DNA from 2 places in the Candidatus Allofournierella excrementigallinarum genome. Region 1 is predicted to be linked to the other one. Evidence: a T-box and tRNA genes for the amino acid it is inferred to sense, from the RefSeq annotation. Region 1 holds a T-box; the other holds one or more tRNA genes.
The links. A T-box is a leader RNA that pairs with one kind of tRNA and senses whether it is charged. The one in region 1 lies ahead of asnS (asparagine--tRNA ligase), so its partner is inferred to be a tRNA-Asn.
Positions count from the first base shown of each region.

Region 1 (5,638 bases):
TGGTGTAGTAGACCTGGGTGTAAAAGGCGGCCAGAAGCTGGTATTCCCCCACCTCATACAGGGTGTCGAAGCGGATGAGGGAGTGCTCTTTGCCGTATTCCTCGCCGGCATAAAGGTGCAGCTTGCCGAACATGGTGCCGTCGTGCATGTCGTGGCCGTAGATCATCTGGTTGGCGGTGACCTGTTCCACGCCGGGGTCGCACCGCTCGTCCAGGAACAGGGTGCCGCCGGTGGCGTAGGCGCCGTCAAAGCCCAGGCGCAGGTATTTTTCGTTGTCGCCGGGGGTGCGCACCACCGGGTAGTCGATGACGGTGCCCTCGATGGACAGCCAGCCGATCATGTCCGGGTTCTGCTCGTAGTAGGGGGCGTAGGCGTTCAGGATGCCCTCCTCGTTCAGCGCCCAGGGGTCGGCGGAGGCGGCGGAGGCGGCGGGGAAAGAGGCGGAAGAGGCGGAGGAGGCGGGCAGGGAGGGCGGCTGGGGCTGGCCGCCGCCCAGGGCCTGGCGCAGCAGCAGGCCGCCAAACACGAGAAAGCACGCCAGCGCCGCCAAAAAGCACACCAGCGGCAGGCGGCGCAGAAGGAGGGCTTTGAGTTTGGAGGGGTCGAAAGGCATAAAAGGCTCCTTTACAGGGTGAAAACGGGAAAGAGGGGCCGCCCGGCGGGCGGCCCCTCTCGGGCCGGAAAAGGCTGGGCCGGGGGCCGCCTCAGCGGCGCTTGCGGCTCACAGCGCCCAGCGCGGCGAGGCCGAGGCCCGCCAGGGGCAGCAGGGAGAGGCTCACCGCCCCGGTCTTGGGGGTGGAGTCCAGCACCGGCGCGGGGGCCGGGGTGGCGGCAGGGGCGGAGGGCTCGTCGGGCTCCTCGGGCTGCGGGGCGGGTTTGGTCACCAGCAAGCCGTTGGCGTCGTAGGTCATGTCGCCGGCGCTGGTCTTCACCGTCAGGTTGTTGGCGGTCACCATGCCCGCGGGGATGCTCTCGTTGTCGTTGTTGGGGTCAAGGTCCACCCAGATCAGCCGGTTCGCATCCGCCGTGTTGGTGTTGCTGTTGGCAAAGCTCACGGTGCCGGCCAGGGTGAGGTTGGGGTCGGTGGTCACGCCGCTGCCCTTGCCCAGCTCGATGGCGGCGTAGCAGCTGCCGGACAGGTCAAAAGCGGTGCCGGTGACGGTGGCGGTGCTGCCGTTCAGCAGGATGCCGGCCCAGCCGTCGTTCCTGATGGTGCCGCCGCTCACCTTGCCGCCGTTGACATTGTAAAACTGCACGGCGTACTTCACGGCGCCGGCGTCCACGGCGCCGGCGTCCACGGTGACGCCGTCCAGGGTGACATTGTTGGCGGTGACGGTGATCACGCTGCCGTCTTGGTCATTGCGGGTGAAGTTGGCGGAGGGCTGCAGGATGCCGCCCTTGACGATGGCCCCCTCCACATTGATGACCAGGGGAGCGCCCACCTCAATGGGCACGTCGGGGTGGCTGGGGCTGAGCACCAGGGTCTTGTTCTCGGCGGTGGCCAGGGCGGTCAGGGCGCTGGCAAGGTCGGTGTAATTCTTCCCGTCGACCTGGGCCACATAGAGGGCGCTCACGGTGTATTTGCCGTCGGCGCCCAGGGTGGGGGCAAAGCCGTTTTTCAGGTACGCATCGGGAACTTTATTGGAGAAAGTGCCACCGGAAACGGTGATGTTCGCGCCGCTTACCGGCACATTGAAAGCGCCCTCGTGTTTGACGTTCTCGATGTTGAGCACATTCTTTTCCGCGGCATCCGCATCTGTCGAGATGCTGTCCTTGGTGTACTCGATCTTGCCGGTGATGGTGCCGGTGGTGTTCACGGTGACCTTTACGCCGTCCCTATAGCCGTTTGACGGCCAGTAGTACATATCAAAGGCAACGCCGCCGTCGGGCGCGGTGATGCTGGTTTTGCCGAGAAGCTTGGCGGACCCGTTGTTGTGGGAGAGGACGTAGGAATTCGCCCCGGCCGCAAGCTGCTGGCCGTCCAGCGTTACGTTTTCCAGGGTGAGGTTAGAGTAGTTCTGAATCAGCACGTTGCAGGTGTCGCTGGTGGATTTGATCCCGCCGTTTTTGAAAACGATGGTCGAATCTTTCAGCAGCTGGAAGCCGTTGGTTTCGGTACCGGACGAGCCGACGGTTTTGCCGCTTACGGTGTAGGTGGAATCAGCCAGATCGAACGTGATATTTTTGTTGCTGGGCACTATCACGCCGTCGCCGGAGGCATCGCCCAGCAGGGTGATGGTGATCTGGATGTTGTCAGGCGCGTCGTCCACCGCCGCCTGCAGCGTGGGATACTTTTCGTCGCCGATGGCGGCGACAGAGTCGTCCGCAAACGCCGCCATGGGCAGCGCGCAGAGCGCCAGCGCCGCACACAGCGCCAGCGTCAAAAGTTTCCGTTTCATAAGTTCCTCCCGATCTTGCAGTATTTGCGCAATATTAACACACAATGATCTTGTGTGTTAACCAAAATTATACACAGTAATAATGTGTTTTTCAAGCATAAAAACAAAATAATGTTATGTTTTTCAAAGAAACGAACACAAAAACAGTGTGCGCGGCATGCCGCGGGGGAGAGAAGGGAGAGACGAAACCATGCGCGGAGATCGTTTGGCAGAGCTGCGAAAGGACGCCGGGCTGACCCAACGCCAGTTCGCGCAGCAGCTGCACGTTTCGCTGAACACCGTGTCCGGCTGGGAGCGGGGGCTTGCCGACCCGGACGACGAGACAAAAATTTTGCTTGCAAGGCGGTTTGAAGTATCGATGGATTATCTGATGGGCCTTACGGACAGGCAGAAGCCGCAGGAGCGCCAGGGCGCGGCCTTTTTATACATAAAAGACCTGCCGCCCGCCGCCGCGCGGGAGCTGGAAGAGTTTTTGCAGCAGCTGAAAAAGAAATACCGTCTGTAAAAGGCGGCGCGCCGGCCTCCGGGTCTGCGCCGGCCTCCCAGCCTGCCTCCGCGCCGGCCTCCGGGCCTACACCTTCACCTACACCGACATGACCGTCGGCTGGGCCGAGGCCTTTGAAGACTCCATCGCCTCCATCACCCCCGTGGCGCAGTAAAACACATCAACAAAAGCGGCGGCCTCGCAAACGCGAGGCCGCCGCTTTTCTGCTTTTTGGGAGCCGCGGCTCAGAAGCCGCCGGCGGTGCGGGGGTAGGGGATGACGTCCCGGATGTTGGGGATGCCGGTGAGGTACATGATGAGCCGCTCGAACCCCAGGCCGTAGCCCGCGTGGGGCACGCTGCCGAAGCGCCGCAGGTCCAGGTATTCCTTGTAGTCGGCCATGTTCATGCCCAGCTCCTGCATCCTGGCCTCCAGCCGGTCCAGCCGCTCCTCGCGCTGGCTGCCGCCCACCAGCTCGCCCACGCCGGGCACCAGCATGTCGGCGGCGGCCACGGTGCGGCCGTCGTCGTTGGCGCGCATGTAGAAGCTCTTGATGGCGGCGGGGTAGTCGGTCACGAACACCGGCTTGCCGTACACCTTCTCGGTGAGGAAGCGCTCGTGCTCGGTCTGCAGGTCGGCGCCCCACTCCACCTTGTACTGGAACTGGTCGTTGTGCTTTTCCAGCACCGCCACCGCCTCGGTGTAGCTCACCCGGGCGAAGTCGGCGCCCACCAGGGCGTTCAGCCGCTCCAGCAGGCCCTTGTCGAAGAACTGGTTGAAAAAGGCCAGCTCGTCGGGGCACTGTTCCAGCACATAGCCGATGACGTACTTCACCATCGCCTCGGCGTTGTCCATGAAGTCGGAAAGGTCCGCGAAGGCCATCTCCGGCTCGATCATCCAGAATTCCGCGGCGTGGCGCGGGGTGTTGGAGTTCTCCGCCCGGAAGGTGGGGCCGAAGGTGTAGACGTTGCCGAAGGCCATCGCCATGGCCTCGCCCTCCAGCTGGCCCGACACCGTCAGGTTGGTGGCCCGGCCGAAGAAATCCTTGGAGCAGTCCACCCTGCCGTCCTCAGTGCGGGGCACATTGTTCAGGTCCAGGGTGGTCACCCGGAACATCTCGCCCGCGCCCTCGCAGTCGGAGCCGGTGATGAGGGGGGTGTGCACATAGACGAAGCCCTGCTCCTGGAAGAAGCGGTGGATGGCCCAGGCCGCGGTGCTGCGCACCCGGAAGGCCGCCGCAAAGGTGTTGGTGCGGGGGCGCAGGTGGGGCATGGTGCGCAGAAATTCCACGGTGTGGCGCTTTTTTTGCAGGGGGTACTCCGGCGGGCAGCTGCCCAGCAGCTGGACGCTGTCGGCGTTCACCTCCAGCGGCTGCTTTGCGCCGGGGGTCAGCACCACGCGGCCGGTCACCCGCATGCTGGCGCCCACGCCCGCCTTGGCCACCTCCTTGTAGTTTTCCAGCTTGGCGGCCTCAAACACCACCTGCAGGTTTTTGAAGCAGGAGCCGTCGCTCAGCTCGATGAAGCCGATGTTTTTCGAGTCCCGCACGGTTTTTGCCCAGCCGCAGACGGTCACGACGGCGCCGTCGGCAGGGGGGCGGGAAAGCAGGTCTTTGATGATGATGCGTTCCATTGTTCCCTCTCCTTTTTCATAAGGTGTGTTTCCGTTTGCTCTGCGGTGAAACGGTAAAAAAAGACCGGCAGCCTGGTTCGTCCCCTTCATTAGGACGAATCGCTGCCGGATCCGCGGTGCCACCTAACTTGCCGTTTTCACGGCCCCTTTTCCGCTCAAAATCTAAGCGTCGCGGCTTAACGCGCCGCCCACGTCGCGCCCTACTGCCGCTTTTCAAAGCGGGTTGGGGCGCGCAGCTCCAAAGTGTTCCTTCCGCCGGGCGCCGGGCGGGGCTCGCACCGTCCCCCGCTCGCTGGGCCGCCGTTTGCCGGCGTACTGCTCTTTTTCACAGCTTTTGTGAAAACAGTGTACCCCTTTCGCCGCCTTGTGTCAAGGCCCGCCGCATTTTTTCGCCGCCGGGGCGGTATGCTATCAGCAGGGAAGGGGGGCGGCGGCATGAAAAAGAGGCTGGCGGCATCCGTTTTGGCCCTGGGGCTGGCGGCAGCGGCGGCGGTGTGGGCGGGCCGCGCGCCCCGCTTCGCCCACGCCTTGCCCGATTACCCCATGGTGGACCTGACGGGGGTGGTGGCGCGGGCCGAGGCGGGGAAAGCCGACTACGCGCTGCTGCTTGCCCAGACCGGCCTCGGGCCGGCGGCGGTGGACGCCCTGCTGGAAGCGGGCCGGGGCGGGGAGCTTGCGGACTTTCAGGCCCGGTACTTCGCCCCCTGCGGCTGGAAAACGGTGAAGGGGGCGGCGGTGGTGCGGCTGGAGGTCACCGAGGGGGATTTTGAGTTCGCCCCGCTGGAAAAGGGGGACATCCTGCTCACCCCCTCCAGCCGGTGCGGCGGTTGGCGCAACGGCCACGCGGCGCTGGTGGTGGACGCGCAGGAGGGCCTGGTGCTGGAGGCCTACAGCCTGGGCTGCCCCAGCCGGCTGAGCCCCCTCTCCACCTGGCAGGACAAGGCCGCCGTGGCGGTGCTGCGCCTTAAAGGGGCAAGCGAGGCGCGCCGGGCCCGCATGGCCGACTGGGCGCGGGAAAACCTGGCGGGCCTGCCCTACGGGCTGTTTTCCGGCCTGCCCTGGCTGGGGGAGAGCGCCGGCCCGCCCGCCACCCAGTGCGCCCATCTGGTGTGGTGCGCCTGCGC
Region 1 is NZ_CALXHK010000018.1:10,199-15,836, reverse strand. Features, by position in the region: gene ACH2AT_RS05025 (class B sortase) at 1-613, opposite strand, end outside; gene ACH2AT_RS05020 (LPXTG cell wall anchor domain-containing protein) at 705-2,399, opposite strand; gene ACH2AT_RS05015 (helix-turn-helix domain-containing protein) at 2,590-2,904, shown strand; gene asnS (asparagine--tRNA ligase) at 3,129-4,514, opposite strand; T-box leader at 4,602-4,852, opposite strand; gene ACH2AT_RS05005 (hypothetical protein) at 4,950-5,638, shown strand, end outside.

Region 2 (5,638 bases), on a different contig from region 1:
TCACCAGGTTCTTGCCGATGTCGTGCAGGTCGCCCTTCACGGTGCCGATGCACACCTTGCCCACGGCCTCCACGCCCGCCTGGGCCATCAGGGGCTTGAGCAGCGCCGCGCCCATGTTCATGGCGCGGGCGGCCACCAGCACTTCCGGCACGAACACCTCGTTGTTCTTGAATTTTTCGCCGATCACGCCCATGCCGGCCAAAAGGCCCTCGTCCAGGATCTGCTCCACGGGAATGCCCTGATCAATGGCCTGCTGCACCAGCTCCTTTACGATCTTGGCTTTGCCCTTCTGGAGATTTTCGGAAATGTCGGTCAGAATGCTCATGGATGCTCTTCCTCCGTTCTTTGGTCTTGCGGCGGCGCGCGGCCGCCTTGTTCTGAGCATAGGATAGCATATCCCCGCCGCCCGGCGCTTGTAATCGCCTGCGATTTTTGGTAATATTTTATTAATATAAAAAGCGGTTCCAAAAGGAGGGGAAGGCCGTGGAAAAAACCTTTGACCTCACCCTTGCGCGGGAGTGCGCGGCGGCCTTTTCCGCCTCCACCGGGCTGGGGTGCATCGTGTCGGACAAAGAGGGAGCCACCCTTGCGGAGTATGGCTACGGCTGCTCTGCCTGCCGCATCTGCCGGCTGGCGGGCCGGCCGGCGGCCCAGTGCGTGCGGGCCCAGAACTACAGCATGGCCGAGGCCGAGCGCTTCGGCGGGCGCTACATCTATTACTGCCCCATGGGGCTGACCTGCTTTGTGTCGCCCCTTCTGGGCGAGCTGGACAGCTGCGCCCGCATCACGGCGGGGCCCTTCCTGATGGTGGAAAAGGAGGACTTCATCGACTGCGAGCTGATGGCGCTGGAGGAAGAACGGCGGGCCCGGGTGGTGGCGGAGCTGGAAAACGTGCGGGTCATCCCCACGGCCACGGTGAGCCGGATGTCCACGCTGCTGTTCATGGCGGTGGGCTTTATGAACAAGGTGTCGGCCTCGGAGCGGATGCGCCAGGTGCAATCGGCGGACGCCATCCAGGGCCAGATCAACAGCTACATTTTGCAGCTCAAGCAGGAGGAACAGCCGCCGCCCTATCCCTTCGCGGTGGAAAAGGCCTTCCTGCGCAGCATCCGCCGCTCGGAAAAGGACCAGGCGCGCAGCCTTTTGAACCGGCTTCTGGGCCACATCCTGCTGGCCACCGGCCAGCAGCTGGACACGGTGAAATCCCGGGTGTGCGAATTGCTGGCCCTCACCGGGCGGGCGGCGGTGGAGGCGGGCGCGGAGAGCGGCGCCACCCTGCGGCTGTGCCACGAGAGCCGCGGGCGCATCGAGCAGGCGGGGGACATCGAGGCCATGTGCGCCGTGCTGAGCGACGCGGTGAACCGCCTGATGGACAGCGTGTTCCGCTATTCGGACATGCGCCACGCCCACGCCATCCACCTGTGCATGCAGCACATCGAGACCCACTATTACGAAAAGGTCACGCTGGAGCAGCTGGCCCAGCGGGTGTTCCTCTCGCCGGCCTACCTGAGCCGGGTGTTCAAGGAAGAGACGGGCACCTCCTTCAACGACTATCTCAACGCCGTGCGCATCGGCAAGGCGCGGCAGCTGCTGCTTCACGAGGACCTGCGCATCACCGACGTGGCCAGCGCCGTGGGGTTCGACGACCAGAGCTATTTCACCAAGGTGTTCCGCCGCGTCACCGGCATGACGCCGCTGCGCTACCGCGCGCGCTACACCCAGGGCGAGGAATAAAACAGGCTGCTGGACAAACGGGCCAAAGCATGATACGCTTGCCGCAGGAACGTTTGAAGACCTCTGCGGCTTTTAAAAAGGAGGACGGCGTATGGAATATCCCGGCAGGACCCCGGTGCGGGTGGACGAATACCCTCTTTTGGACGGCGCGCGCCATCCCTTTGCGGTGATCTGCCCCGGCGGGGGCTACGAAAAAATTTCCGACCCGCTGGAAGGGGAGGACTTTGCCCGGCGGCTGAACGAGTTGGGCTGCGCGGCCTTTGTGGTGCGCTGCGAGCACGTCTCCTGGCCGGGCGTGGGCCTGGGCGAAGGGCTGCCCTGCGCCGGCTGGCCCAGGCGGGCGGCGGAGTTCTGGCGGCGGGCCGTTCTTTAAAAAATCGGCGGAAAAGGGTTGACAGCCTTCTCAAACCCTGCTATAATAAATCACGCTGCACGACAGGGCAGCGTGCATATTCCTCCTTAGCTCAGTCGGTAGAGCATGCGGCTGTTAACCGCAGGGTCGTTGGTTCGAGCCCAACAGGGGGAGCCAAAAAGAGCACGTCGAAGGACGTGCTCTTTTCTTTTGCCCGGGCGGCCCGGCGGGCTTTTTTCCGGCGGTGGACGGGACGGGGCGAGGGTGCCCAAAAAGGGCCGGCGGGGCCCGCTGCAAGTTAAAATGCAAGTCAAAATGCAGGTCAAATGCGGGGCGGGACGAACTGCGCCCGCCCCGAAAAAGCCCGCCGCCGCGAAAAAAGCGCCCCGGCCTTTTGGCCGGGGCGCTGCCCGTATGCTGTGCAAAAAATCAATCTTCCCGGTTGCCGAACTCGCTCAGGCTCAGGCCGGGGTTGTGCTCCTCGGCCCAGGTGATGGCCCAGGGGGAGGTGAACAGCAGCAGCTTCGAGCCCTTCAGGTCCTCGATGCGCCGGGTGTCGCTGGTCAGGTCCAGGGATTTGGGGTCCAAATCTTCGTTTTCGATCCAGCGGATGTGCTCGTAGGGCAGGTTCTGCATGCGGATGTCCACGTTGTATTCGTTTTTCAGCCGGTATTCCAGCACCTCGAACTGCAAAACGCCCACAACGCCCACGATGACCTCCTCCATGCCGCCGCCCAGCTCCCGGAAGATCTGGATGGCGCCCTCCTGGGCCACCTGCTCCATGCCCTTCACGAACTGCTTGCGCTTCATGGTGTCCACCTGGGTCACCCGGGCGAAGTGCTCGGGGGCGAAGGTGGGGATGCCCGCGTAGCGGATGGGCTCCTTGCCGGTGCACAGGGTGTCGCCGATGGAGAAGATGCCCGGGTCGAACAGGCCGATGATGTCGCCGGCAAAGGCCTCGTCCACGGTGGCCCGGTCCTGGGCCATCAGCTGGGTGGACTGGGCCAGCTTTATCTTCCTGCCCTGCTGCACATGGGTCACCTCCATGCCCCGCTCAAAGCGGCCGGAGCAGATGCGCATGAAGGCGATGCGGTCCCGGTGGGCCTTGTTCATGTTGGCCTGGATCTTGAAGATGAAGCCGGAGAAGGTGTCCTGCGCAGGCTCCACCGGCACGCCGCCGCTGGTGCGGGGCAGAGGGGAGGGGGCCAGCCGCAGGAATTCCTTCAAAAAGGGCTCCACACCGAAGTTGGTCAGCGCTGAACCGAAGAACACGGGGCTCAGGGAACCGGCGTTCACCGCGTCCATATCAAAGTCGTAGCTGGCGCCGTCCAGCAGCTCGATGTCCTCGCTGAGCTTCTCGTGCAGCGGGGCGCCGAGCAGCCCGTCCAGACGCGCGTCGCCCAATTCCGCCTCGATCTTATCGAGGATTTTCACGCCGTTGGCCTTGCCGTCGCCCTGGAAGGCCAGGATGTGGCGGCTCTGTCGGTCGAACACGCCCTTGAACTCCTTGCCGCAGCCGATGGGCCAGTTCATGGGATAGGTGCGGATGCCCAGGATGCTTTCGATCTCCTCCATCAGGTCAAAGGGGTCCCGGGCCTCCCGGTCCATCTTGTTGATGAAGGTGAAGATGGGGATGTGCCGCAAAGTGCACACCTTGAACAGCTTGATGGTCTGGGCCTCCACGCCCTTGGCCGCGTCCAGCACCATCACCGCCGCGTCGGCGGCCATCAGGGTGCGGTAGGTGTCTTCGGAAAAGTCCTGGTGGCCGGGGGTGTCCAGAATGTTCACGCAGCGCCCGTCGTATTCAAACTGCAGCACGCTGCTGGTGACCGAGATGCCGCGCTGCTTTTCGATCTCCATCCAGTCGCTCACCGCGTGGCGGGCGCTCTGCTTGCCCTTCACGCTGCCCGCCTGCTGGATGGCCCCGCCGTAGAGCAGCAGCTTCTCGGTGAGGGTGGTCTTGCCGGCGTCCGGGTGGCTGATGATGGCAAAGGTGCGCCTGCGCGCGATCTCCTGCCGCAGATCGGCCATAGCTTCTTCCTCCTCTGGTCATGCGCGGGGCAGCAAAGCCCCGGTGGGTTTCCTTCTAAAAAGTCGCAACATTTTAATTCTACCCGTTCAAAGCCCGCTTGGCAAGGGGAACGGGGCATTTTTGCTTTGCTTTTTCAGCACGAAACAGGGCAGGGGCGCGGTGGGCGCCCAGTTGGCGAAGCGGCAGGCGAGCACCGTGTATCTTTCCAGGGGCAGGGCGGCGAAAAACCCCTCCACCGCGTTCCTTTCCCCGCCGCCGTTGGGGCCGCCGCTGTAAAGGCAGGCCGCCAGCACGCCGCCGGGCTTGAGGATGTCCAGCGCCGCTGAAAGGGCCGGCAGGCTGCTGGCCGGGGTGGTGAAAAGGGCGTGGTCCGCCCCCGGCAGATACCCGAAGTTGAACACCACGCAGTCGGCGCTGGCCGGCCCAGCAAACTGGGCCAGCCGGGCGTGGTCCGCCTGCACCACCCGGGCGATGGAGGCAAGGCCCTCGGCTTCCAGCCGGGCGCGGGTGGCCGCCACCGCCTTTTGCTGCACATCCAGCGCCAGCACCTTCCCCTCCGGCCCCGCCAGCCGGCACAGAAAGGCGGTGTCGTGGCCGTTGCCGCAGGTGGCGTCGATGAAAAAGCCCCCGGGTGCAAGGCGGGAGGCCAGAAACTCGTGGGTCAGGCGCACGGCGCTGGGGTCCGGCGCGCGGCGGCGCAGCCAGATGTCCCCGGCGGGCGCGAAGCCGAACTTGCGCAGGAGGGCCGCCGCGGCCCCGCTTTCCGGGGGCGGGGCGGCGTGCAGGCTACAAGCGGAAAAGCCCCCGGTGGCGTGCAGGGCCTGCTTGAGCAGAAAGCTGCCGTAGCCCCTGCCCCGCCAGCTTTCGTCGATGAAAAACTCCTCCAGCTCCACCCGGCCGGGGGCAAGGCGCAGGCGGCAGACGCCCACCGGCTGCTGTTCTTTATAAAGGGTGAGGGCAAGACGCTCCCCTTCCCGGTGCCCGTCGATGCGCATGGGCGGCCTCCTTTTTTGCGAAACGGTTGCGGGATGCCCCGTTTTGTGGTAGCATATCCACAAGCCTCATCCGCGTGATATTCCCATTATAGCGCGGAATACGGGGATTTCACAATTCTTTCACCCCGGCTTTGAAGGTTTTTCACGATTGGCCGATATACTATGGTCAGAACGATCACAGAGGGCTCTTTTGAGGGCGTATCCGCCCCGGCCCGCTGTTTACCCGAAAGGATGAATCTTTATGGAAAACAAATGGGAATACGATTACTCCGGTCTCTATCAGAACGGATACGACCCCGCGCCCCCCGCGCCGGGCGCCCCTGCCGGGCAGACGCCCGGCGGCCCGGCGGGCGAGCCGCCCCGCAAAAAGCGGGGCGCCGGCAAGCGCATCCTGGCCGGCGTGCTGGCCCTGGTGCTGGTGGCGGCGGTCAGCTTCGGCGGCGGCTATGCCGGCTATCTGGTGGCCAGCAAGAACGGCGGCCAGGCGGTGATGTACCAGGCCGCGCCCAGCGGCAGCGCCACCTC
Region 2 is NZ_CALXHK010000027.1:373-6,010, forward strand. Features, by position in the region: gene ACH2AT_RS06530 (corrinoid protein) at 1-325, opposite strand, end outside; gene ACH2AT_RS06535 (helix-turn-helix domain-containing protein) at 484-1,734, shown strand; gene ACH2AT_RS06540 (hypothetical protein) at 1,826-2,107, shown strand; tRNA gene ACH2AT_RS06545 (tRNA-Asn) at 2,188-2,263, shown strand; gene ACH2AT_RS06550 (peptide chain release factor 3) at 2,516-4,117, opposite strand; gene ACH2AT_RS06555 (bifunctional GNAT family N-acetyltransferase/class I SAM-dependent methyltransferase) at 4,205-5,113, opposite strand; gene ACH2AT_RS06560 (S1C family serine protease) at 5,355-5,638, shown strand, end outside.
Region 2: it encodes a tRNA-Asn, which carries the amino acid that the T-box ahead of asnS (asparagine--tRNA ligase) is inferred to sense. The anticodon was not compared.